One region of the Arthrobacter sp. SLBN-53 genome, then DNA from elsewhere that is predicted to be linked to it. Evidence: predicted binding sites of a transcription regulator. Region 1 holds the regulator's gene; each other region holds the start of a gene.
The links. The regulator LexA, encoded in region 1, represses DNA repair genes until DNA is damaged. The targets are predictions, from matches to a motif close to TCGAACANNTGTTCGA.
Positions count from the first base shown of each region.

Region 2: the regulator LexA is predicted to act here: its motif matches at 3,262-3,277, upstream of FBY28_RS10810 (HNH endonuclease signature motif containing protein).
Region 3: the regulator LexA is predicted to act here: its motif matches at 5,523-5,538, upstream of imuA' (DnaE2-dependent mutagenesis accessory factor ImuA').

Region 1 covers NZ_VFNN01000001.1:4,898,442-4,906,461, forward strand. Annotated here, with positions in the region: gene FBY28_RS23530 (molybdopterin-dependent oxidoreductase) at 1-301, opposite strand, end outside; gene FBY28_RS23535 (acyl-CoA dehydrogenase family protein) at 417-1,574, shown strand; gene FBY28_RS23540 (LGFP repeat-containing protein) at 1,692-3,869, shown strand; gene lexA (transcriptional repressor LexA) at 3,900-4,574, opposite strand; gene FBY28_RS23550 (organic hydroperoxide resistance protein) at 4,682-5,104, opposite strand; gene FBY28_RS23555 (MarR family winged helix-turn-helix transcriptional regulator) at 5,133-5,564, opposite strand; gene FBY28_RS23560 (LysM peptidoglycan-binding domain-containing protein) at 5,760-6,272, shown strand; gene nrdR (transcriptional regulator NrdR) at 6,373-6,837, shown strand; gene FBY28_RS23570 (PhzF family protein) at 6,844-7,533, opposite strand; gene FBY28_RS23575 (alpha/beta fold hydrolase) at 7,560-8,020, opposite strand, start outside.
Region 2 covers NZ_VFNN01000001.1:2,262,151-2,270,170, reverse strand. Annotated here, with positions in the region: gene dacB (D-alanyl-D-alanine carboxypeptidase/D-alanyl-D-alanine endopeptidase) at 1-483, shown strand, start outside; gene FBY28_RS10825 (Rv3626c family coenzyme F420 biosynthesis-associated protein) at 480-1,529, shown strand; gene tilS (tRNA lysidine(34) synthetase TilS) at 1,535-2,464, shown strand; gene hpt (hypoxanthine phosphoribosyltransferase) at 2,484-3,053, shown strand; gene FBY28_RS10810 (HNH endonuclease signature motif containing protein) at 3,432-4,763, shown strand; gene FBY28_RS10805 (SIMPL domain-containing protein) at 4,882-5,622, opposite strand; gene FBY28_RS10800 (zinc-binding dehydrogenase) at 5,640-6,662, opposite strand; gene FBY28_RS10795 (LLM class flavin-dependent oxidoreductase) at 6,662-7,855, opposite strand; gene FBY28_RS10790 (alpha/beta fold hydrolase) at 7,852-8,020, opposite strand, start outside.
Region 3 covers NZ_VFNN01000001.1:4,024,703-4,032,722, forward strand. Annotated here, with positions in the region: gene FBY28_RS19340 (MerR family transcriptional regulator) at 1-274, opposite strand, end outside; gene FBY28_RS19345 (alpha/beta hydrolase) at 329-1,312, opposite strand; gene FBY28_RS19350 (DUF2339 domain-containing protein) at 1,396-3,327, opposite strand; gene FBY28_RS19355 (S53 family peptidase) at 3,327-4,952, opposite strand; gene FBY28_RS19360 (hypothetical protein) at 5,036-5,284, opposite strand; gene imuA' (DnaE2-dependent mutagenesis accessory factor ImuA') at 5,728-6,288, shown strand; gene FBY28_RS19370 (DNA polymerase Y family protein) at 6,290-7,849, shown strand; gene FBY28_RS19375 (nucleoside hydrolase) at 7,840-8,020, opposite strand, start outside.

The sequences.
Region 1 (8,020 bases):
CGTTGCCGTGATCGTCGATGACCCGTCGCAGTTCGTCGGCGAGCAGCTCGGTCAGTTCGGGCCAGGTGAGCGCGACGAACTCGTCGGCGCCGCGCCGGTCGCTGGGTCCGGGACCGTCGCGCAACCAGCCCGCCCGCACCGCCGGGCCGGTGATGCGGGCCCGGTGTCGCAGCGAGCCCGGCAGATTCCCGAGCAGGGGAGAGGGGTCGGCGTCACCGGCGGCCGGTGTCACCGCGGTGATGTCGCCGTCGGCCACCTCGGCGGAGAAAACGCCCCAGTGGGCGAGGCTGCTGCGCGGCACCGGCTCATCGTAGGGCGATCGATGCCACGTTCGGGCAGCCAGCGACGTTCGACCAACCATCCGGTTGGTATATGTTGGTCGTCACCCAACCGATAACCAGTACCGGAGGTCACAGATGGGCGCCGTCAAATACGACCGCACGTTGTTCGAGCCCGAGCATGAATTGTTCCGCGAGTCGTACCGTGCCTTCCTGGAGCGCCATGCCGCGCCCTTCCGGGAGGAATGGGAGAAGGCGAAGATCGTCGACCGTGAGGTGTGGCGCGAGGCCGGTAAGCAGGGCTTTCTCGGGATGGCCGTGCCCGAGGAGTACGGCGGCGGCGGCAATCCGGATTTCCGCTACAACGTCGTCATCACCGAGGAGACCAGCGCGGGCCGGCACAGCGGCCTCGGATTCACCTTGCAGAACGACGTCATCGCCCCGTACCTGATCGAGCTGACCACCGAGGAGCAGAAGCAACGCTGGCTGCCCGGGTTCTGCAGCGGCGAATTGATCACGGCGATCGCAATGACCGAGCCGGGTACCGGCAGCGACCTGCTGGGCATCAAGGCCCGCGCCGTCCGCGACGGTGATCACTACGTCCTCAACGGATCGAAGACGTTCATCACCAACGGTATTCACGCGGACCTGGTGATCGTGGTGGCCTGCACCGACCCCGACAAGGGTGCACAGGGTTTCTCGCTGCTCGTCGTCGAGCGCGGTATGGAGGGGTTCGAACGGGGCAGGCACCTGGACAAGATCGGTCTGGAGGCCCAGGACACCGCCGAGCTGTCGTTCACCGATGTGCGGGTTCCGGTCGAGAACCTCCTCGGCCAGGAGGGCATGGGCTTCCTCTACCTGATGCAGAACCTGCCCCAGGAGCGCATCAGCATCGCGGTGATGGCCGCCGCGGCGATGGAGTCAGCGCTGGAGGAGACCCTGCAGTACACCAAGGAACGCAAGGCCTTCGGCAAGCCGATCGGTAGCTTCCAGAACAGCCGTTTCCTGCTTGCCGAGCTGGCCACCGAGGCCACCGCGATCCGGGTCATGGTCGACGAGTTCATCAAGCTGCACCTCGAAGGGAAGCTGACCGTCGAGCAGGCCGCGATGGCCAAATGGTTCAGCACCGAAGCTCAGGTGCGTCTGGTGGACCGGTGCCTGCAACTGCACGGCGGCTACGGCTACATGCGCGAATACCCGATCGCCCGGGCGTTCCTGGACTCCCGGATCCAGACGATTTACGGCGGCACCACCGAAATCATGAAGGAGATCATCGGTCGCAGTCTGGGGGTCTAGCAGGTCCGACACGCCGTCGCCGCAGGTGGCGATATCCCACGAGTTCGCCGACAACTGTCGCAGAGTTGACGAACACGATACTTTCGTGGGGTTTTGCACGACTTCCGGGAGGACCGAATGACCAGGCAGCGAACCCGACTCGGCAGCTTTGCCGGACGGGCGGCAGCAGTGCTGGTAAGTGCCGGGCTGATGGCCGCGACGGTGCTGCTGGCACCGCAGGCGTCGGCGACGCCGGAAGGCGATGCCGATGCGGCAATCACCGTCGCGTGGGAGACCGCCGGCGGCGGTGCGGAGGGGCCACTCGGTCCCAAGGACGGCGGCGTGTACCCGGCCGGCCCGGGCTTCGGCCAGAACTTCGCCGGCGGCAAGATCTTCTTCACCCCGCAGACCGGCGCGCACATCATGTCCGGCGCCATCCTGGAGAAGTACGAATCCCAGGGTGGTCCGACCGGTGACCTGGGATTCCCGACCATCGACGAGGGGCCCGGACGGGCGGCCGACAGCCGCAACGTGACATTCAACGCGCCCGACAACCCGGTGATCTTCTGGACCCCCAGCACCGGTGCGCGGGTGGTGCGCGGTGCCATCAACAGCGCCTGGGACGCCCTTGGCGGATCGGCGGGCGTGCTCGGTGTGCCTGCCGATGACGAGACCATCGACGGTGACGTCGTCTCACAGAAGTTCACCGGCGGCCAGATCTCGTGGGATCGCAAGACGCGCGCCTTCACCACCACGCCACCAGAGCTGGCCGCCCAACTCGGGGCGGTACAGGTGCCCTCGGACGCGGCATCGGCCATCGCCGCGGCACGTCGGGCCGCCGGCGGCGAACTGGGGCCGCTCGGTGCCGAAGACGGGGCCCAGTATGCGATCGGCGCCGACGGCGTCGGCCAGAACTATGCCGGCGGCAAGATCTTCTACAGCCCGCAGACCGGTGCCAACGTGGTGACCGGGCAGATCCTGGCCAAGTACGAGAGTGTCGGTGGGCCGACCGGGGATCTCGGGTTCCCCACCGCCAGCGAGGCGGATGGCGGGCTGGCTCCGCAGAGCGCGGTGGTGCCCTTCGCCGCCGAGGACAAGCCGGTCATCTTCTGGACCCCCGACTTCGGTGCGGTGATCGTCCGTGGGGCCATGAATGCCGCCTGGGAGAAGTTGGGTGGCGCGACCGGCGAACTCGGCGCACCCAAGAGCGATCAGACCGACAACGGCGGCGTGATCAACCAACAGTTCAACGGTGGATCCATCTCGTGGGACAAGGCGGCCAACCGGTTCAGCACGGAGCCCGCGGGCTTGCAGTCGCAGCTGGCGGGCCTGCAGGTTCCCGGGGCTGATTCCCCGCAAGCGCCGGCCGATGGCCCGCAGGCGAACGGCGGCGGCGACAGCGGCGACAAGTGGTACACCTGGCGCTGGTGGTGGCTGCTGGGCCTCATCCCGGTGGTGGGTCTGATCGCCGTGATCGCCGTGGCGGTCTTGCGCAACCGGCGGTCCGGTGACGAGGACCGGTTCGACGACGACCTCGACGACGATCCGTATGACCGTGATGACCGTGGCTACTACGGCTATGGCCAGAACGATCACCAAGACGATTACCAAGACGATCACCAAAACGATGACCGGGCCGAGGATCGCGACAGCGGCTATGGTCCGCCGCCGCAGGATCCGTGGGCATCACTGTCGCCGGTCGGGTCAGCGGGCTCCTTCACGGTCGATCCGATCGACACCGGTGCCGGCCACGACCCCCGGGCCGGCGATGATGCGGATGCCGATGGCCTCGGCGTCGACCCGTTCGCCGATCGTGGTGCCGACACCGACCGGCCGGAAGAACTGCTGCGGTTCGACGACGACGAAGATGACGTCGACACCGCCCCGACCCGGATCGAGACGCCCACACCGCAGCCGGTTGAGTCCGTCTTCGCCGAGTCTGATTTCGCCGACTCGGATTATGCGGCGTCTGATTTCGCCGACTCGGATTATGCGGACTCGGACTTCGGTGCCCGTGTTGTCGGTGCACCGGTGCTCGAACCCGAGCCGGACCTGACCGCCCCGGAACCCGAGGTGACGGGCGGACGTCACGCTGCCGCCGGCGGGGACGATGATGACGATGACGCCGGTTGGACCTCGATGCGACTGGCGACCACCGATCGCTACCGCGCCCCGGAGGGTTACCCCATCAAGGCCGATACCAAGACCGGTCTCTACTGGGCGCCCGGTAGCCGCGGTTACCGCGATACCGAGGCCGAGATCTGGTTCTCCAGTGAGGAATTCGCGCGCGCGAACGGATTCATCCGCGCCGATTGATCAGACGCCGACCGGTCAGACGCCGACCGATCACACCTTGCGGATCACGGTGACGACCTTGCCGAGCACCACGGCGTCGTTACCGTCGATGGGTTCGAACGCCGGGTTGTGCGGCATCAGCCACACCTGACCCTTGGTCCGCTTGAAGGTCTTGACCGTGGCTTCGCCGTCGATCATGGCCGCGACGATATCGCCGTTGTCGGCGACGTTCTGCTGGCGCACGACCACCCAGTCGCCGTCGCAGATGGCCGCGTCGACCATGGATTCGCCGACCACCTTCAGCAGGAACAGCGATCCCTCGCCGACCAGCTCCTTGGGCAGCGGGAACACATCCTCCACGGCCTCCTCGGCCAGGATCGGCCCACCCGCCGCGATTCTGCCGAGCACCGGGACGAAGGTCGGTTCCGGTAGCGCATCGGAGCCCGCGACGTCGGTGGCCACGATCGGGGTGATCACCTCGTCGGCACCGCGCACGTCGACCGCGCGGGGGCGGTTGGGATCGCGCCGCAGATAGCCCTTGCGCTCCAGGGTGCGCAGCTGGTGGGCGACCGAGGACGTGGAGGTCAACCCCACCGCGTCCCCGATCTCCCGGATGCTCGGTGGGTAACCGCGGGTGGTCACCGACGAGCGGATGACCTCCAGGATGGTGCGCTGACGCTCGGTCAGGCTGGAGCGTGCCTCAGGGGTGTCGCTGCTGTCGCTCATGTCGCCGAATGTAGTCGCAGCCGCCCCGATAATCAAACATGTGTTCGAGGCGTGTCGCGGCCCGACAGGGCGTGTCTGCGGCGTCATTGCGGCGCGATCAGCCGAGCTCACTCATCGGTCACGGTCAGGGTCACCTCGATGTTGCCACGGGTGGCGTTGGAGTAGGGGCACACCCGGTGTGCGGCCTCGGCGAGCTCGGTGGCGGTGTCATGGTTCACATTGGGCAGCACGATCTCCAGCTCGACGGCAAGACCGAACGCGCCGTCCTCGGCGGCCCCCAGTGTCACCCGGGCGCCGACGGCGGAGTCGGTGACATCGGCCTTGTGTTCGCGGGCGACCAGTCGGAGTGCGGAGTGGAAGCACGCCGCGTAACCGACGGCGAACAGTTGCTCGGGATTGGTGCCGGTGCCGGAACCGCCCATCTCCTTGGGCATACTCAGTGCGACATCGACTTTCCCGTCGGAGGTGCGGCCGTGTCCGTCACGTCCCTCGCCGGTGGCCAGGGCCTCGGCGGTGTAAAGCTTCTTCATCGGTGGGTGTTCCTTTCGTCGTTTTCGGTCAGTGCGGTGAGCTGAGCTGGTCGACAAGTCCGCGGAGGGCGTCGCGTAGCGCGCCGACCTCCTCGGGTCGGGCATCGGTGGCGGCCAGCAGGCGCTGTGGAATGCAGGCGGCACGTTCTTCGAGGGCGCGCCCGGCGGGGGTGAGTGCGACCTCGACGCGACGTTCGTCGGCGGTCGCGCGGTGACGCACCACCAGGCCGGTGCTCTCCAGGCGTTTGATCAACGGTGAGAGGGTGCCGGAGTCCAGGTGCAGCCGCCGGCCCAGGTTTCCGACGGTGCTGGGGTCGTCCTCCCAGAGGGCCAGTAGGACGAGGTACTGGGGGTAGGTGATGCCCAGTTCCGCCAGGAGCGGCCGATAGGCCGCGGTCATCAGGCGCGAAGCCGAGTACAGCGCGAAGCACAGCTGTTCGTCGAGGCGTCCGGCGGTCATGACCACAACTGTAGCGGTCAATTCAATTGTGGGCAATTGAATTGAGCTGAGTTCCGTCCGCGGATTCGCGACCGTCCGCTTGTCGGTGGGTGTCGATATCGTTCGCTAACAGTTCGATCACGTGTTCTATCGTTCGAACAGATGATCGACTACAGTTCGAACAAAGAAGCGAACACACCTCAAGGAGGCAGGCACATGACGATTCTGGAAGCACGTAGCGATGTGCGTGAGCGCCGGACGTCCGGCGCCACCCGGCGGCAGGAAGTTCTGCGGCGCACCCCGTCGGAGGCCGAGGTGTGGCCCTTGCCTCGCGATGTCGTGGTGCGGCGGCGTCGGCGGCCGCAGGATCGTCGTCCCGGCGGTGCGCCGATCGGTCATCGCGGCACGGGGGTGCTGATGTCGCGTGCCTCGCACCGCAGGCCGATCACCCCGGCCGCGACCGTGCTGCTGGCGCTGCTGGCCGGCGCATTCACGCTATGGCTGGGATTCGTGGCCAACCTCGGCGTTTCCGCGACGGAGCAACCCGTCGAGGTGCCCACCAGGTTGTCGGTCGTGGAGGTGCAGACCGGTGAGACCTTGCAGAGCATCGCGGCGCGGGTCGCCCCCGACGTGCCTGCCGACTCCGTCGTCGAGCGCATCCGCGAACTGAACAAGCTGGAATCCGGCACCCTGCGGACCGGGCAGACCCTCATCGCACCGATCGGCTGAGATCGTGCGCACCGGCACGGGGTCGCACCGTATCCGCACCATGCAGGTACGCTCGGAAGCGTCAAATCTGGTGCAGCTGTGGTGCGGCGAAGGAGCGGGAATGCACTGTCCGTTCTGTCGTCACCCCGATTCGCGTGTCGTCGATTCCCGTGAGACCGACGAGGGCCAGGCGATCCGGCGGCGGCGGTCCTGCCCTGAGTGCGGCAGGCGCTTCACCACCGTCGAGACCGCGGTGCTGGCAGTCGTCAAGCGCAGCGGCGTCACTGAGCCGTTCAGCAGGGAAAAGGTCATCAAGGGCGTGCGACGGGCATGCCAGGGCCGCCAGGTCGACGACGATGCGCTCAATCTGCTTGCCCAACAGGTCGAAGACGCCGTGCGGGCCGCAGGCTCGCCGGAGATCCCCAGTAACGAGGTCGGGTTGGCCATCCTGGGGCCGCTGCGTGACCTCGACGAAGTTGCCTATCTGCGCTTCGCCTCGGTATACCGATCGTTCTCCTCTGCCGACGATTTCGAGCGTGAGATCGAGGCCCTGCGCGCTCACCGGCGCGTCAACACCGCCGGCTGACGTCGTTCATCCGAGCCGACGCCTTCCGTCGTCGACCACCCGGCCGGCCACTTTCACCCATCCGGTGGGATCCCACCAGGTCCGGATCTGTGATCCTTCGCCCTGGGTGATCAGCAGATCGCGATTGAGATGGTCGGTCATCCGGATCGCCGCTGCGCCCGTCGCCTCATCCTCGGGGATTCCCAGATGCGGCGCGAACATCCGGGAGCGCAGCGCCCCGGCCGCACGATCGGTCCACGCCCAGAGGTAGTGCTCGACATCGTCGACGTAGTCGGTGGGATCGGCGGTCAGCACCTGTTCGGCCGACTCGAATTCGTAGATCGCCAGCTCCGGTGCCCACTCCGAGCGGGCGCTGATGGCGGTGAATTCATCGTCGATGTAGTCCACCTGCACCAGTCCGGCGGGAACCTGCAGCGTCCGCACCGGCATACCGCGATCCTTCAGCCACCAGGACGTCCCGACGGTCGGGTGCCCGGCGAACGGTATCTCGGCGGCCGGGGTGAAAATGCGGACATGAGCGCTGGCCGCGCCCGGCTCGGGGATGTCGACGAATACTGTTTCGCTGTAACCCAACTCGGTCGCGATCCGTTGGCGGTCGGCCGGATCGACGGTGGCGGCATCGATCACACCGAGCGGATTGCCGAACCTGCCGTCAGCGTTGGTGAATACTCGCAACACATCGACGTCGACGGCCATGACCCGATTCTAGGCGCGAACCCGCCTCAGGTGGCGCTGCGTTCGTCGGCGCCCATCGCGTCGAGCACGGCGACCCGAGTATCCAATGGGCCGGTGATCGTTCGTTCGCGAATGCCGGTGCGCAACAACGCGCGCAGCATTTCGTGGTCGTGCACCGAGGGTGCGGTGGTGTTGATGAATCGCTCGACGAGCTCGACGAAGCGCTCCGGATCGTCGTGGAAGGGGAAATGTCCGGATTTGTCGAAGATGTGCAGTTCCGAGCCGGGCATGGCGGCATGTGCCAGGTGGGCATGGCTGACCGGGATGACCGAATCTTGCTTGCCCCAGATCAGTTGCACTGGAACCGATTCGGTCAGATAACAGCGGTCGAGCATGGTGACCACCTGACCGCGCCAGTCCACGACCGCGCGCAGTGTCCTGGCGAACGCCGAGGATGCGGTGGGCTCGGGCAGGTCGGCCAGCACCCGCAGCATGTCGGGAAGATCGC
Region 2 (8,020 bases), 2.6 Mb from region 1:
TCCATCGGGCGTGAGGTGGCCGCCGCGCTGAACCGTCCGCAGAGCTTCGACGGCGCGGCACAAGCGGTGCTCGGGCAGTTGCGCGCCGCCGGTATCGACACCACGGGGGCCAAACTGCTTGATTCCAGTGGCCTTTCGGTCGACGACCGGCTGACCGCGCTTACCCTGGACCAGGTGATCGCTGTCGCTGTCGGAGATGACCAACCGAAACTGCGGCCGCTGGTCGACCTGCTGCCGATTGCCGGTGGCAGCGGAACGCTGTCGAACAGGTATCTCGACACCGACGAGGGGCGGGCCTCGGCGGGCTGGTTGCGTGCCAAGACCGGTTCGCTGACCGGGACCAACAGCCTGGCCGGCATCGTCACCGACAGCAGCGGCCGGGTGCTCACCTTCGCGTTGTTGTCCAACAATGCCGGGCCCACCGGTCGCACCTCGCTCGACGCCTTGGCCGCCAAGCTGCGACTGTGCGGGTGCGGCGGATGAGTCAGTCGGTCGGGGCCGCCGTGGACTGGGCGGTGGCAGCCACCGTCGGTGCCAAACTGTCCCGGCCCGCGCCGGCGACCACCGATTACACCCGTGATCAGGCCATCGCTCAGCTGGCCGAGGCTGCCCGCACCGCCGAGTTGCCGGTCCGCGAGGTGACGCACCTCAACGAGGGCGCCGAGGTCCCCGAAGCCAGGGTGGTCGACCGTCCGCAGTGGGTGCAGGCGGCCACCCAGTCCATGCGGGCGATGACCGGCGGCTCGGACGAACGGTCCCGCGGCGTCGCGGCAGCGTTGGCCGCCAAGGTCACCGGTGCCCAGACGGGTGCGGTGCTGGCCTTCATCTCCAGCGGAATCCTTGGGCAGTACGACCCCTTCTCCAACGGCGGCGAGTTACTGCTGGTCTATCCCAACGTCATTGCCGTGGAGCGGCAGCTGCGGGTCGATCCGGCCGACTTCCGGCTGTGGGTATGTCTGCACGAGGTCACCCATCGGGTCCAGTTCCGCGCCAATCCCTGGCTGGCCGAGCACATGTCGTCATCGCTGGACACGCTGACCGGTGACGGTGACGGTGCCGATCAGATCGGTGACCTGGTGGGTCGGCTCGCCGAGTACGTGCGCAATCAACGCAGCGGCTCCGCCGACGAGCCGAATTCGACCGGTGTGCTGGGGTTGCTGCGGGCGGTGCAGGCCGAACCGCAGCGCGCGGCGCTGGACAGGTTGCTGGTGCTCGGCACGTTGTTGGAGGGACACGCCGAGCATGTCATGGACGCCGTCGGGCCCGCCGTGGTGCCGACGGTGGCCACCATCCGGCATCGCTTCGACGAACGGCGCCAACGCAAACAACCTCCTCTGCAGCGACTCATCCGTACCCTGCTGGGTTTCGATGCCAAACTCAGTCAGTACACCCGCGGCAAGTCCTTCGTCGACGAGGTGGTGTCCCGGGTGGGCATGGATCGCTTCAACGCCATCTGGACCGATGCACAGACGCTGCCCAAGCCGGAGGAGATCGAGGAACCGCAGCGATGGATCGATCGGGTCCTGTAGCGCAATTGCGGTCAGCCGTAGCGGATTTCGCTGCGACGCAGCTGCGCTCTGCCGGGCCATGGGCGGTCGCGCTGTCCGGTGGTGCCGATTCGCTGGCGCTCACGGCGGTGGCCGCGATGCTGAGACCGACCACCGCGCTCATCGTCGACCACGGACTGCAGGACGGTTCGGAGCGGGTGGCCACCGCCGCGCGTGAGCATGCGATCCGGCTCGGATGTGTTGACGCACAGGTTCTTCGGGTCGAGGTCGGTACCGCCGGTGGTCCGGAGGCGGCGGCGCGGACCGCGCGTTACCGCGCTCTCGATCGCGGTCGTGGCGGTATGCCGGTGCTGCTCGGGCACACACTCGATGATCAAGCCGAGACGGTGCTGCTCGGCCTAGGGCGTGGTTCGGGTGCCCGTTCGATCGCCGGGATGCGTCCGCTCGATGATCCGTGGTGTCGGCCGCTGCTGGGGCAGCGGCGCGCCACGACGGTGTCAGCCTGTGCCGAGCTGGGGCTGACACCGTGGCACGATCCGCACAACACCGATCCCCGCTTCACCAGGGTCCGGTTGCGTACCGAGGTGCTCCCGCTGCTGGAGGAGGTGCTCGGCGGTGGCGTGGCCGCGGCCCTGGCCCGTACCGCCACCGCGCTGCGGGAGGACACCGAGGCGTTGGACGCGTTGGCCGGGACCCACGCCACCCATGGCGACACCTTGGATGTCTCCGATCTGGCGGTGCTGCCCAGCGCGATCCGCCGCCGGGTGATCCGCGGCTGGCTGCTGGGAAGTGGTGCCTGCAATCTCAACGACGGCCAGTTACGCGCCGTGGAGGCCCTGATCACGCAATGGCGCGGTCAGGGCGGGGTGGCGGTGCCCGGTGAGGTGCCCGCCGAGCGCTTGTTCGTGGCCCGCCGGGACGGGCTGCTGACGCTCTACTGTGAACCCGTCGGGTGAGCACCGCTACGCTGTGGGCGTGACTGCGGAGTTGTATCCCGGCGACATCAAGTCGGTCTTGCTGTCCGAAGACGAGATCAAGGCCAAGACTGCTGAACTCGCCGCCCAGATCGCCGCCGATTATCGTGCCGGCGACGGTGACCAGGATCTGCTCCTGATCACGGTGCTCAAGGGCGCCGTCATGTTCGTGACCGACCTGGCACGTGCCATCGGGGTGCCCACCCAGCTGGAGTTCATGGCGGTCAGCTCCTACGGATCCTCGACGTCCTCCTCGGGTGTGGTGCGCATCCTCAAGGACCTGGATCGCGATATCCACGACCGTGACGTGCTGATCGTCGAGGACATCATCGATTCGGGGCTGACGCTGTCCTGGTTGTTGCGCAACTTGGCGACACGCAATCCCCGGTCGCTGCGTGTCTGCACGCTGCTCCGCAAGCCCGATGCGGTGCGCGCCGATGTCGACGTCACCTATATCGGCTTCGACATCCCCAACGAGTTCGTCGTCGGCTACGGCCTCGACTATGCCGAGCGCTACCGCGACCTGCCCTATATCGGCACGCTGGAGCCGAAGGTGTACCAGTCGCCGTAGTGGTGTCAGCATGTCCTACGGGGAGTGATGTCGTCCGCCGTTGGTTCCGGTTCTGGACTTCGAGCGCGTGGTGCGCCCCGCGCGATCGAGATTCGCCATGTGTCGGATGCTTCGAAAGAATCCCGCGTGGCGCTGTCGGACCGATCGGCCCAATGACTGCCTTTTGCGATCCATAACCCCTTGCGGCTGAGGGTTTCCTGGAGTAAGATCGAACATAAGTTCGAATGCGCCGCGGTTCTCGATCCTCGGATCTGGTGAGCCGCAGACCGCGACTCCGGTCGCCGCGGGGTTCGACGGTCCTGTTTGGGGGATCGTGCGGGCTGTGTGTGTGGGGTGGTGCCCCTTGGTGGGTGCTGTGGGGGGAAGTCGGTATCCGTTATGGACGCCAGCTGTCTTGATGCGTTTGTCGACGCGCTGATCGACGATCTCGCTCCGGTACCACCGGAGGGTGATGTCGGGCCGCGCTTGGGCCGGTTGGTGGATTGTCCGCGGCCGGTGGTCGATGACGAGGCGTTGCTGGGTGTGTTGGCTGCTGCGGTGTCGGCCCGGAATCTGTTGGACTTTGTGATCGCCTCGGCGGTGGTGGCGGCCGAGCGGGCGGGTGTGCCGGGTCGGCGGCACCTGTGCACCGGCGCCGACGTGTTGAGGTTGTTGGGGATGGCCCCGGGTGCGGCGGCCCGGGCGGTACGGGTGGGGCGCGCCGCATCGTCGTTGCCGGCGTTGACGACCGCGCAGCGGTTGGGTGGGATCGGTATCGAGTTCGCCGACGCCGTCGGCAAAGGTGTCGCGCACGTGGAGTCACGGACGCCGTTGTCCGACGAGGAACGGGCGACGGTGGTGCGTGCATTGATGGTGCAGACCTCCCCGGCCGAGGTGGCGGCCAAAGCCCGGGCGATCGCCATCGACCGGGGTGCGAGTCTTGCCCCTGCCGACCGGGTGGTGCCGGTCGCCGAGAACGCGACGCTGAACGAGATGACGTTGGTGCAGAACGCTGAGGGCCGGTTCGAGGCCACCCTGGATCTGGACGTCGGGACCGGGGAAGAGTTGTGTGCGGCGTTGGATCCGTTGTGCCGACCGGTCCCGCTACCGGACGGATCCCCGGATCCCCGGTCCGTTGATGCCCGGCGGGCGGAGGCGTTGGGGCAGGTGCTGCGCACCTACCTGTCGCAGTCAAGGCGTCCGATGTCCGGTGGCGTACTCCCGCACGTCACCCTGATCCGACCGGTGGCCCCGGGCGTGACGGCGGGCAACAGTGGGGAGGTGGTGGATCGGTTGGGGTTCGGTGGCCCGATCTCCGCCGCGACCGCCGAGCTGATCGCCTGCGATTCCACGCTGACGTCGGTGATCGTCGACCACGCCGGGGTGCCGTTGGATGTCGGGCGCGCCCAGCGGTTGTTCACCCCGGCGATCCGTAAAGCGCTGGCCGTCCGCGATGGTGGGTGCGCCCATCCCGGGTGTGGGCGGCCGGTGTCGTGGTGCGATGCCCACCACATCCACCCCTGGAGCGCCGGGGGTGCAACGAGTGTGGACAACGGGGTGCTGCTGTGCCGGTTGCACCAAAGCTTGATCCATCACGGTGGCTGGCAGGTCTATCTCGGCCCAGACCGCCACCCCTGGTTCATCCCACCCCACACACCAGAAGGGGCCGAACCGGAGCATCTGCGCTCCCACACCCGACGCACCATGACCGACCTACCCACCGCCGCATAACCCCCAACGCCCCAAAGCCCCGAGGCCCCAAAGCTGAAGCGCACCTTGACAACTACACAGCGAATCAGGCGCCGCCTGGGATTGAGCTGGCCCCGTCACTGCCGACAGACGTCTGGGGTCAGCTCAGTTCCCACACCGCCGTGACGGTGAACCCGACGGTCTGCTGTCCTGGTGACAGTGGAACCGCCTCGGCCATTGCGCCGCGGGGCATCGGCATCGGGGGCGGGGGAGTCGACCCGGAGGCCTCCGAGATCGACACCACGTCACCCAGGTCCAGGCCCGACAGTTCGGCGTACTGCTGGGCGCGGGCCTTGGCGTCCTCGAAGGCACGGGCGCGTGCGTCACGCACCAGCTGGGAGTCGTCGGCAATCGAATAGCTCACGGAGTTGATCCGTGTCGCGTCGCCACCGGCGTCGACTATCAGCGCCAGGACGTCGGAGGCCCGGCCGGCGTCGCGGATCTTCACGTCCACCCCGTTGCTGGCGCGGTAGGAGTCGATGCGGGTGCCGTCGTTGTTGTACTGCGGCTGCAGCGACACCTGGCTGGTGCTGATATCGCGTTCCTCGATGCCGGCACCGGTCAACGCGTCGATCACGGCTCGCTGGCGCTGACTGGTCTGGTTCAGTGCGCCGGAGACGTCGGGCGCGATCGCCTCCATCGCCGCCGACACCGTCAACGTGTCCGGGGTGCCCTGCACCTCGCCAGAGCCCACCACGGTGACCTGTCGACCCGTCGACGCGGCGGGCTGACCCGTCGCGACCGGACCGGAGTTCGAATCACAGGCGGTCATCCCGATGGCGAGGGCGCCGGCGAGGGCTGCAAGGCTGACACGGACCGGCAATCGTTGCGCGAAGGTCATGTTCGCACCATAACCGTTCACGGCGTGACGAGGATCTTGCAATGCCGCTCGGGATCGGACAGATCGGCGAAGGCCTCCGCCACACCGTCGAGTCCGACCTCGCCGGTGATCATCGGGGCCACGTCGATATCCCCCTCGGCGATGGCCCGCAGCGACTCGGCGAACTCGGCCGGGTCGTAGCCGAAGACGAAATGCAGGCTGAGCTGCTTGGCGCTGGCGAAGAACGGGTGCACCGTGTCGGGTTGCATGCAGACTCCGGCGATCACCACCCGGGTACCTGCCGGTGCCCTGCGCATGACGTCGTCGAGGATGCCCGGGGCGCCCACCGCCTCGAACACCACTGCCGGCGTGCTCCGGTGAAACGGTGATCCCTGGCTCGGATCGACCGTCACGTGCGCACCCATCCGCGCGGCCAACTCACGTCGGGTGGGTGAGAAGTCAGACGCCACAATGGTTTCCACACCGCGGTAGCGCAGCGCGGCGATGATCGCGATCCCGATCGGCCCACACCCGATCACCAGCGCGGTCTCCCCGCGCTGGACCTGCGAGGTGTTCACCGCGTGCAGACCGACGGCCATCGGTTCGGTCAGCGCGGCATGCCGCGGGTCCAGTCCGTTGGGCACCGGCAGCAGCAGCGGTGCCGACAGGAGCATCCGCTCGGCGTAACCGCCGACGGTGGAGTTGCTGTAGACGATCATCTCCAGACCGGACGGTGACACCAGCACCGGGACCGACGTGACGATCGTGCCGGCGGCGGGCGCGTCGGTACCTGGGCCCGCGTCCAGTATCTCGGCGCTGAACTCGTGGCCCATATAGACATCGGTGGCAAGATCGATGCCTGACAGCGTGTCGGGCATGCCCTCCATCTCCGCGCCGGCCGCCAACATCTCCTCGCCATGCGAGGCGAAATGCAGGTCCGACCCGCAGATCCCGCAGGCCTTGACCGCCACCAGCACCTGACCTGGGCCGGGGACGGGGACGGGTTCGGGGACATCGTCGCGGACCACCATCGCACCATTGCGCAGAACGGCGGCGCGCATCAGCTCGTCGCCTTGGGTGCGGAGTCTTCGGCGGCGTCGGTGATCGCGTTGACAATCGCCTGTCCCGCGCGGCCGAGCAACTGATTTCGCATACCCTTCGCCCACTCGTGGGAGGCGTGCGGAGCGGTCAGCTGACCCTTGAAATGCGGGATCACCTCCCTGGCGAACAGTTCGTAGGAGTGGTAGGTCGCCGCCGGTGAGGCCCAGTCGTGTCCCAGCATGAGGAAGGTGCCGAATCCGCCCGAGCGATCCAGCAGGTCCTGGATGTAGGCAATTGCCTCGTCGGTGGTGCCGATGCAGCAATTTCCCTTGGCCGCATAGTCTTCGACGAACGCGCGGGCATCATCGGCGCCGCCATCGGTCGCGTTGGACAGCGGGACGAAACCGGCCGCGCCGAAATAGTTCGCGAAGTCCTGCAACCCGTAGGTGCAGTCCTCGATGGCCTGCTCCTTGGTGTCGGCGACGTGCACGATGCCCAGCACCCGCCAATCCTTGCGATCGGGGACGTCGCGGCCGGACCGCTGGGCCTGGTCGGTGACGATATCCCAGGTGGTCTCCACCGCTGCCGCACCGCCGGGCACCGACATCGACAACGACAACAGGGAGGTTCCCAGCTGGCCGGCCAGTCGCGGACCGGACGGGGAAACCATTGCCGCGGTCGATATCTCGGGATATGGCCAGGTGTATGGCCGAACCTGGAGCGCGGCGTCGCGCAGCGTGAACCAATCGGTCTGGCGATCGACGCGTTCGTCGGGCGCCGCCCGGAACAACGCCAGGATCGCCTCGAGGGACTCCTGCATCATCCGGCGCTGGTCGACCGGATCGATGCCCATCATGTACGCGTCCGAGGGCAGTGCGCCGGGGCCCGTCCCGAACATCACCCGGCCACGGGTCAGATGGTCCAGCAGCACCCAGCGGTCGGCCACCATCAGCGGATGGTGATAGGGCAGTGACACCACCCCGGTGCCCAGTCTGATGTGGCGGGTGCGCTCGGCGGCGGTCGCGATGAACACCTCGGGACAGGAGATCAGTTCGTAACCGCCGGAATGGTGTTCACCGAACCAGGCCTCGTCATACCCCAGCCGGTCCAGCTCCTCGACGCGGTCCATGTCGTACTGCAGAGCCAGGGTGGGGGACTGGCCGGGCGGATGGAACGGGGTGAGGAACACCCCGAAGTTCAGCGGCGCGCTCACGCCAGCCCCCCGAGGAACTCCAGCAGCACGGCATTGACCTCGGTCGGGCGCTCCTGTTGCAGCCAGTGGCCGGCACCCTCGAGCAGAACCTCGTAGTACTCGCCGGTGGCCACCTCACGGACATGGTCTCGCGGGGTGAAGCTCAGCACCGGGTCGGCACTGCCG
Region 3 (8,020 bases), 870 kb from region 1:
GGCCCACCCGCAGCGGTGGGTGGAGCAGCCCGCGGTCACGGTAGACCCGGATGTTTCGGGTGGTGGTTCCGGCCAGCTGGGCCAGCTCCTCGATGCGGTACTCGCCGGAGGCGGCGACGCCGTGCGGTTGCACGGCGGCATCGAAGAGTTGGGTCACCGCGTTCTCGACGACATCGCGGGAACTGCGCCGGATCTGGCGCGGTGCCCGGCGCAGTCCGAGCAGAATGGTCGAGATCGCGCCTGCGGACTGCCGCGGGGGTTTGGGCGCCGTCATGCGATCGCCGTCATGAATCGGACACCCCGCATCAGTCGAAGATACCTCCCGGCCTCAGCCGACGGCGCGGACCGCGTTTCGTTGCAGCGCCTCGGTGATGAAGGCCGTGATGATGCGCATCGCCGGTACCGCCTCGGGGGCGAGTCTCGGCAGGGCCTGGAAGACGTGCACCTGGTCGGGCCATATCTGCAGTTCGCTGGTGCCACCGGCGGCACGGATATCGGCGTGCAGGGTGCGGGCATCGGATTGCAACATCTCCGCGCCGCCGGCCTGGATCAGCGACGGTGGCATCCGCCGGCCGCCCGCGACGTCGAGAGTCAACCGAACGTCGGCGACGTCCGCCTCGGCGCAGTACAAGTTGATCAGCCGGGCGGCGTCGGCGGCGCGGATGGCGGGATCGGCACGCAACACCTCCCGAGTGCGCGCCAATCCGAAGGTCAGGTCGACCAGTGGCGAGAGCAGCACCATGGCGGCCGGATGCGGCACGTCGGCCTGGAGCAGCATGTCGACGGTCAGGTGACCCCCTGCGGAGTCCCCGGCGATCACCATCTGGGCCGGGTCGAATCCGCCCTCGGTACACAGCCAGTCCCATCCCGCGCGCACATCGTCGGCGGCGGTGGGGAAGCGGTGTTTCGGCGCCAGTCGATAGTCGACGCAGAACACCGGCAGCCCGGTGAGTCGGGCCAGCCAGCCGGTCAGTCGGCGGTGCGTGCGCGGGGAGCACAGCGCGTAACCGCTGCCGTGCACGTAATAGATGGCTTGGTGTGCCGTGCGGTCGGAACCCTTGGAGCCGTGCACCCATTCGCCGACCACACGCCGGCCGTCGGCCAGCCGGATGTCGACGGGCTCGGCCTCGACACCGTGCAATGACGGTCCGAAGGTGTCCATGACGCGTGCGATGATCTGCCGGGACGCCCACAGTCCCCACGCTCGTTCGGGTGGGAGAACCGCGCTGATCTGCCGCAGGGTGAGGCAGCTGATGGCCGCGGCACCGCGGGATCGCAGCGAACCGCGGGTGGGGAGAGCGTGGTCGGGCATCCGGACCTCCGTGGTGGGAACGTCCGACGAGTACACCGTCAATTGGTGACATTTGTCAATGTCACAATCTCGCGTGTGGGCGGTTACCGGGGTGGGTCGCCGCGCCAGCTGAAGCTGTTGACGTACTTGCCCATGTCCAAGGCAAGCTGCAGGTTCGCCGCCGACGGTTTGCCCGACCCGAAATCGGGGCCGAATGCGCGATATGGGCCGATGGCACCCGCGACCAACGCGAGGTCGTTCTTGACCGCGACCATGACGATGATGCGCATCCTGGCCGAGCTGCTCATTGCGCCCTGCGGCCAGTAGTCGGCGGCCATCCCGTAGCCGAGCTGGTATCCGACCATCGTGTTGGGGATCTCGTAGGCGGCCTGGGTATCGGGGAAGGTCTTGTTCACCAGATCGACCGCGATGTCCTTCGGTCCGCGTCCGGCGGCCGGTTCACTGAACAACTGCATGGTGCCGCCGTCGCCGGCCTGCAGCACCGCGGTGATCCCGTTCGGATTCTTGGTGACCCGGTAGGCCGCATTCTCGACCGGGTAGGACACCGAGAACGATCCGTCGGCGGCGGTGAACCTCGGGTTGATCTCCACCCCCCTACCCATCGGCGGGCTGCCGCAATCGGGCGGACAGGCGTAGCGGGCGGCGGGTTCGGTGATCAGTCCGGAAAGCCCGACCAGGCCCGAGGCGACCACCACGATGACGGTGCCGAGGATCAACGACACGTTGCGGAACGACGTCTTGGGCGGTTCGGTGACCGTGAAATCACCGGTGTAGAGCGAGTATCCGGGCATCAGTCCCACCACGATCTCGCCGTCGGCGGGTTTCTCCTCGAGCCTGATCGGCCGTTCCTCGCGGCGGGTCCGCCGCGAGCGGCGCGAGGATGCGTGCATGGCCGCACCGCACCGGGCGCAGAACGGTGCGTCCGGCACGACGTGGTTGCATTCGGTGCACAGGATCGGCTCGTCGGGGCGGATCTCGTCCTGGGCCTCGTTGAGAAGCGCGAGTTGTAATCCGATCCGCAGCGCGAACAGCGCGAGCACGGAGAGCGTGAGATGACCGGCCAATTGCAGGAACTGGGGGACACGTGCGACGTCGACCAGGCCGAGGGACAGGTAGATGACGTTGACGATGACCGCGAACAGGATGAGGATCCCGCGGACCACGCCGCGGTGCTTGGTGATCTTGCTCGGTGGCCGGGTGAACCACAGCGCGATACCGATCAACCCGCCGACCGCGGCGGCGGTCAGGGGCATCGCGATACCGCGGATGCCGGCTTCGACCAGCAACCCGTCCAGTGGCCGGGAACGGTTGATCATGCCGGTGCTGAACTGGGGCGCCAGCCGGGTCAGGGTGGCCGCGGCGGTGAACGTGACGGCACTCAGCGCCCCGATGGCGTAGCCGTCCAAGGATTCCCGGTCACCACGCCAGGACAGCCGGACAGCCACCGCCGGTGCCAGCATGAGCAGCATGCTGCCCAGCGGGATACCCATGCCGTCGCGCAGGATCCGCGCACCGGCGACACCGGCCCCGAGTGGCACACCGTAGGCGCGGGCCACCGCCGCACCGGTCAGCAGCACCCACCCCACGCCGAGTCCGATGGCGAGCACGACGGTGAGTATGAGCGATGAACGCGGGATATCGCGGGAGACCCCGGATTCGTGGATGTACAGACCGAACAGCAACGGCAGCCCGAGGGAGGCCACCGTGATCAGTGCGGCGGGCATCCGCAACAGGGTGGCCGCGGTGAGGGCGACGGCCAACAGCACCAGCCCCATCAGGAACACCCGGCGTGCCCGTGGCGAGAGGTGCGGGAACAACGAACTCGTCAGCGCGGGGGACAACAGCGATTGTCCGGGTGCCGCGCTGAAAGTACGCGCGCGCAGCCAGTGCGGACCTTCACCGCTACGGTGCTCGGCGAGCGGGACGCCGCACAAACCGCAGTATTCGCCGTCCGGTACGTCGACCCGGCAGACCCGGCACTCCACCATCCCCGGCGCGGGTGCGGTAGCGGTCATCAGGCCTGGACTTTCTGTGCCAGTTGGAGATTGCGGACCAGATTGTCGACATCGGGACTGCCCAGTCCGGTGACCAGGTCATACCCGGGGCCGGCGACGTCGACGGCATTGCCGCCGAGGGTGATGTCGCGGAAGGCGGGTCGGGGCGCGCCCTCGGCGATGCGATAGAGCAGTGGGTTGATATCGCCGATCAGCTGGCCGTCGTGTTCGAGCAGCCACTGGTTCATCACCGCGGTCAGCCCGGCCCAGATGGGCGCCGATTGCGAGGTGCCACCACCGGTGACGAACTGACCGTTGAGCACGATCTTGACTCCGGTGAACGGATCGGCCACGGCGGCGACGTCGGGCGTCATCCGGCGGCCGATATCACGTTCCGGCGCAACGAGTCCGACTGCGCTGCGCTGCCAGGGCGGCAGATCGAAGAGGTTGGAGACCCCGCCGCCGGTGCCCTGGGACAGCGGAACATCGAACCAGGTCTGCTCGGAGATCCATTGGCCTTGGGCATCGGTGGACAAGGTGGTGCCGCCGACACTGGTCATCTCGGGAAGTGAGGCGATCGAATCGAGGCCGATGTCCTGGGCGCTCGGTGGTGAAGACCAGTCCTGTCCGCCGCGGCATTCCATCCCGGCGAGATCACCGCTGGCATTGAAGGCGGTGGTGCCGCGCGATTGCGCCGCGCGCAGTGCCGAACGCACCGGGGCCACGTCCGCGGCGGTGATCAGCTTGTCGCAACCCCAGCCGATGGAGAAACTCCAGACCGCGCCGGGGAATCGGCGGTCGGTGTCTTCGAGCATCTCGCCGATCTTGCGGTAACCGCCCCCGCCCTGGACGGTCGGATGCGCATTGACCACGACCTTGCGGGCGTCTGGAGCAATGGCGTGTGCGACTTGTAGGTCCATTGACAATTCGCCGCGTGTTTCACCGGGCATTCCGCCGATGATCTCCGGCGTGAATTGCGGCAATTCGAATGCAGAACTGAATTTGTCCAGATCGGATTGATTGAATCCGTCGAAGGCAAAGATGACAATGGTGATTCCCTTGCCGGTGAACCCGTCTGCCGCGAGATCGTCTGCGTTGTAGGTGTTCAGCAGCGCGGCCGGTGTCAGGCCCTGGGCGGGAACGTCGAGTGGGATGTGATCGGGGCGCGACATCTTGTGTGGGGTGTAGCTCAGGATGCGGCCGATCTCGGCGACCTCGTGGCGCAGTTGGTTGGGCACCAGCGGTTGCTGCGGGGAGGCATAGAACTGCTGACCGCGGCGGCCGCGGTAGTCGCGCACGGAAACATCGAAGGCGCGCTCCACGTCTCCGGGCGCGCCCGTGACGATCGCCCAGTCGTCGCCGGGGCGCCACTGGACCTCGAGGGCCCGGTCGGCAGCCCAGTCGATGAACGCGTCCGGTTCGGCATCGTCGGTGAGGCTGGCGGTGAACTCGATGTGCTGTTCACGGGCCGGCCCGAGATCGGTCGAGGCTTCCAACAGCGAGGCGTAAGGGCCGTCGATGGGGCCGTTGGTCCCGTCGTCGCCGACATGCCTACGGTCCAGGACCAAGGTCGTGCCGAGGACGAGCATGCCTGCCAAGGCCAACGCGGCCAGCGAGCGAACCGAAGAAGCAGCCCGAAAGGTCATGGTTGAAGTGTGCTCGCTAAAAGTGGGTTCTCAACGGAAAGCGGGCCCAGAAAAGATCTGGACCCGCTTTCCGCGTGGGTGGGTCAGTCGTGGTAGTTCGGGTCGAACTGCGGGGCCGTCGGCGGCGGGGTGAAGACGGTGATGCCGGGGTTGACCGACTTCTCGGTGGGCGCCACGGTGGGCTCCGTCGTGGTGGTCGTCGTCGTGGTGGTGGTTTCTTCGGCAGGCTTGTCGCTGTCGCTGCTGCACGCGGCGGTGAAGCCGATCATCGCGAAGATGGCGGCACCACCAATCGCAGCCGAAACCTTACGACTCAGAAGCGTTGATGCCATTTCTTTCGGTCCTTTTCCTTTTCCATCGGGGTGGATCCTCGGTCGGCGCGTGGTTCGCGAAAACCGTGTGCAGCAGTCCCATTCCGTCGGGATCTGGTGGCAGAAACTGTAACGCAATGGCGGTATCGGTGCATTCCCTTACCGAGGGCTGCTCTTTTCGTGTTCACCGCAATCCCGGCCTCCTACCGGTGCGGCAGACGGCTTGACGCTGTCGCGGGCTAGGTGTTTACTCGAGCAATCGAACATGTGTTCGAAACCGGTGGGTTACTGATGATGCTGGAGGTGCTGCTGTGACGGTGGCGATGGACCTGGAGCAACATCGAAAACAGCGTGCTGAACAGGTAGAACAGCTTCGTCGCAGGATAGCCGAAGTCTCCGACAGGATGGGCGCCGGACCCACCGGCGCAAGGAGTGCGCAGCCCTCGTCGCACCCGGAAAATAGTTTGCCAGCACCGGACGAAACGCCGCTCGGACCCGGCGCGGACACGTTGCCGGTACCGGTACTGGCGAAGGGGTCGGTGGCGGTGCTGTCCGGGGCCCGGTCGCTCGGACTGCAGTTGGTGGCCGCAGCCACCGCCGCGGGTGGGCACGTGGCCATCGTCGGGCAACCCGATATCGGTCTGCTGGCGGCGGTCGAGATGGGTGCCGACCTCAGTCGGATCGCGGTGATACCCGATCCGGGGCCGGACCCGGTGGAGGTGGCCGCGATCCTGCTCGACGGTCTGGATCTGGTGATGTTGGCATTGCACGGCCGGTCGGTGCCGATCAGCCGGGCGAGGGCGGTGACCGCACGGGCCCGACAGAAGGAGTGCACGCTCCTGATCACCGACGGGGACTGGCAGGGGGCATCGGTCCGGTTGGATGCCAGGGTGCACGGCTACGACATGGCCGCCGCGGGTCCCGACGGCCCGGTGCCGGGCCGGGGACGGATAGCCGGGGTCCGGTTGGCCACCCGAACCAGAGGGCGGATGCCCGGCCGACCTCTCCTTGCCGCGGGGGGCTGACGTGTCCAGGGTGCTGGCGCTCTGGTGCATGGATTGGCCCGCGGTCGCCGCGGCCACCGCGGCCGGACTGGGTGCCACCGACCCGGTGGCGGTGACCCTGGCCAACCGCGTCATCGCATGCTCGGCGGCGGCCAGGGCCGCCGGGGTGCGCCGCGGCCTGCGCCGCCGGGAGGCTCAGGCGCGCTGTCCCCAGTTGCATGTCGCCACCGCGGATCCCGCCGGGGACGCCAGGCACTTCGAGGCGGTGACCGCCGCGGTCGATGACGTGGTGCCGCGGACCGAGGTGTTACGGCCGGGACTGCTGGTGGTGTCCATCCGCGGGGCCGCCCGCTATTTCGGTTCCGAACAGGCCGTCGCGGAACGGTTGGTCGATGCGGTGGCCGCGGTGGGTGCGGAATGTCAGACCGGTATCGCCGACCAGCTGGGCACCGCGGTCTTCGCGGCCAGGGCGGGCCGGATCGTCGAACCCGGTCAGGACGCGGCGTTTCTGTCCGCGCTGTCCATCCGACAGCTGGCCGCCGAACCGAGTCTCGCCGGCCCGGGTCGTGAGGAATTGGCAGATCTGCTGTGGCGGATGGGGATTCGGACCATCGGCCAGTTCGCCGAGCTGTCCCGGACCGATGTGACCTCCCGGTTCGGTGCCGATGCCCTGCAGGCACACCGGTTCGCCCGCGGGGAGGCCGACCGCGGCCCCTCGGGACGTGAACTGCCCGCAGATCTGGACGTGGTCATGAACTGTGACCCACCGATCGACCGGGTGGATGCCGCGGCCTTCGCCGGCCGTTCGCTGGCCGGTGAACTGCATCGCAGCCTGGAGTCTGCCGGTGTCGGCTGCACGCGGTTGGCCATCCAGGCCGTCACCACCAACGGTGAAGAGCTGAACCGGGTCTGGCGATGCGCCGAGCCGCTGACCGAGGATGCCACCGCCGACCGGGTGCGCTGGCAGCTGGACGGCTGGCTGGCCCGACGGCATGGCGGGCAGGGGCCCACCGCGCCGATCACGGTGCTGCGTCTGCATCCGGTCGAAGTGGTCTCGGCAGGGGCGCTGCAACTTCCGCTGTGGGGGTCCTCCGGTGATGACGACCGGTTGCGGGCCCGCCGGGCATTGGTACGGGTGCAAGGTCTGCTGGGATTGGAGGCGGTGCGGGTGCCGGTGCTCAGCGGTGGCCGGGGCCCCGCCGAGCGCATCACCTTGACCGCACTCGGAGACGAACCGGTGCCCCGGTTCGACCCCGAGCAACCCTGGCCCGGTCAACTGCCCGAACCGTCACCGGCGGTGCTGCTCGATGATCCGGTGGAAGTACTGGACGCCCAAGGCGAACCGGTCCGGGTGACCCGGCGCGGGATGTTCTCCTCGTATCCGGCGCGGCTGGAATCGGCCAGCCACGGAGGGGATCTCACGTGGTGGGCCGGTCCGTGGCCGGTCGACGAACGCTGGTGGGATCCGGCGAGTGCGAAATCCGGGCACACCGCCCGAGCCCAGGTGCTTACCGCGCCCGGGCGGGCGATGTTGTTGTGCTACCGCCAACGCCGGTGGTACGTGGAGGGCATCTACGAGTAGCGCGCGGCGAACGGCCCGACCCGTTCGACATAGCGATCGAAGAATTCGGCCGGATCGACCTCGACCCCGATGCGGGCGTTGGGTTCCCGTCCCCAGTGGCCGCGCCAGTCGACCACGGTCATCGCCCTGGTGAGGGTACCGGTCAGCTCGACATCGACGGTCGCCTCGCGG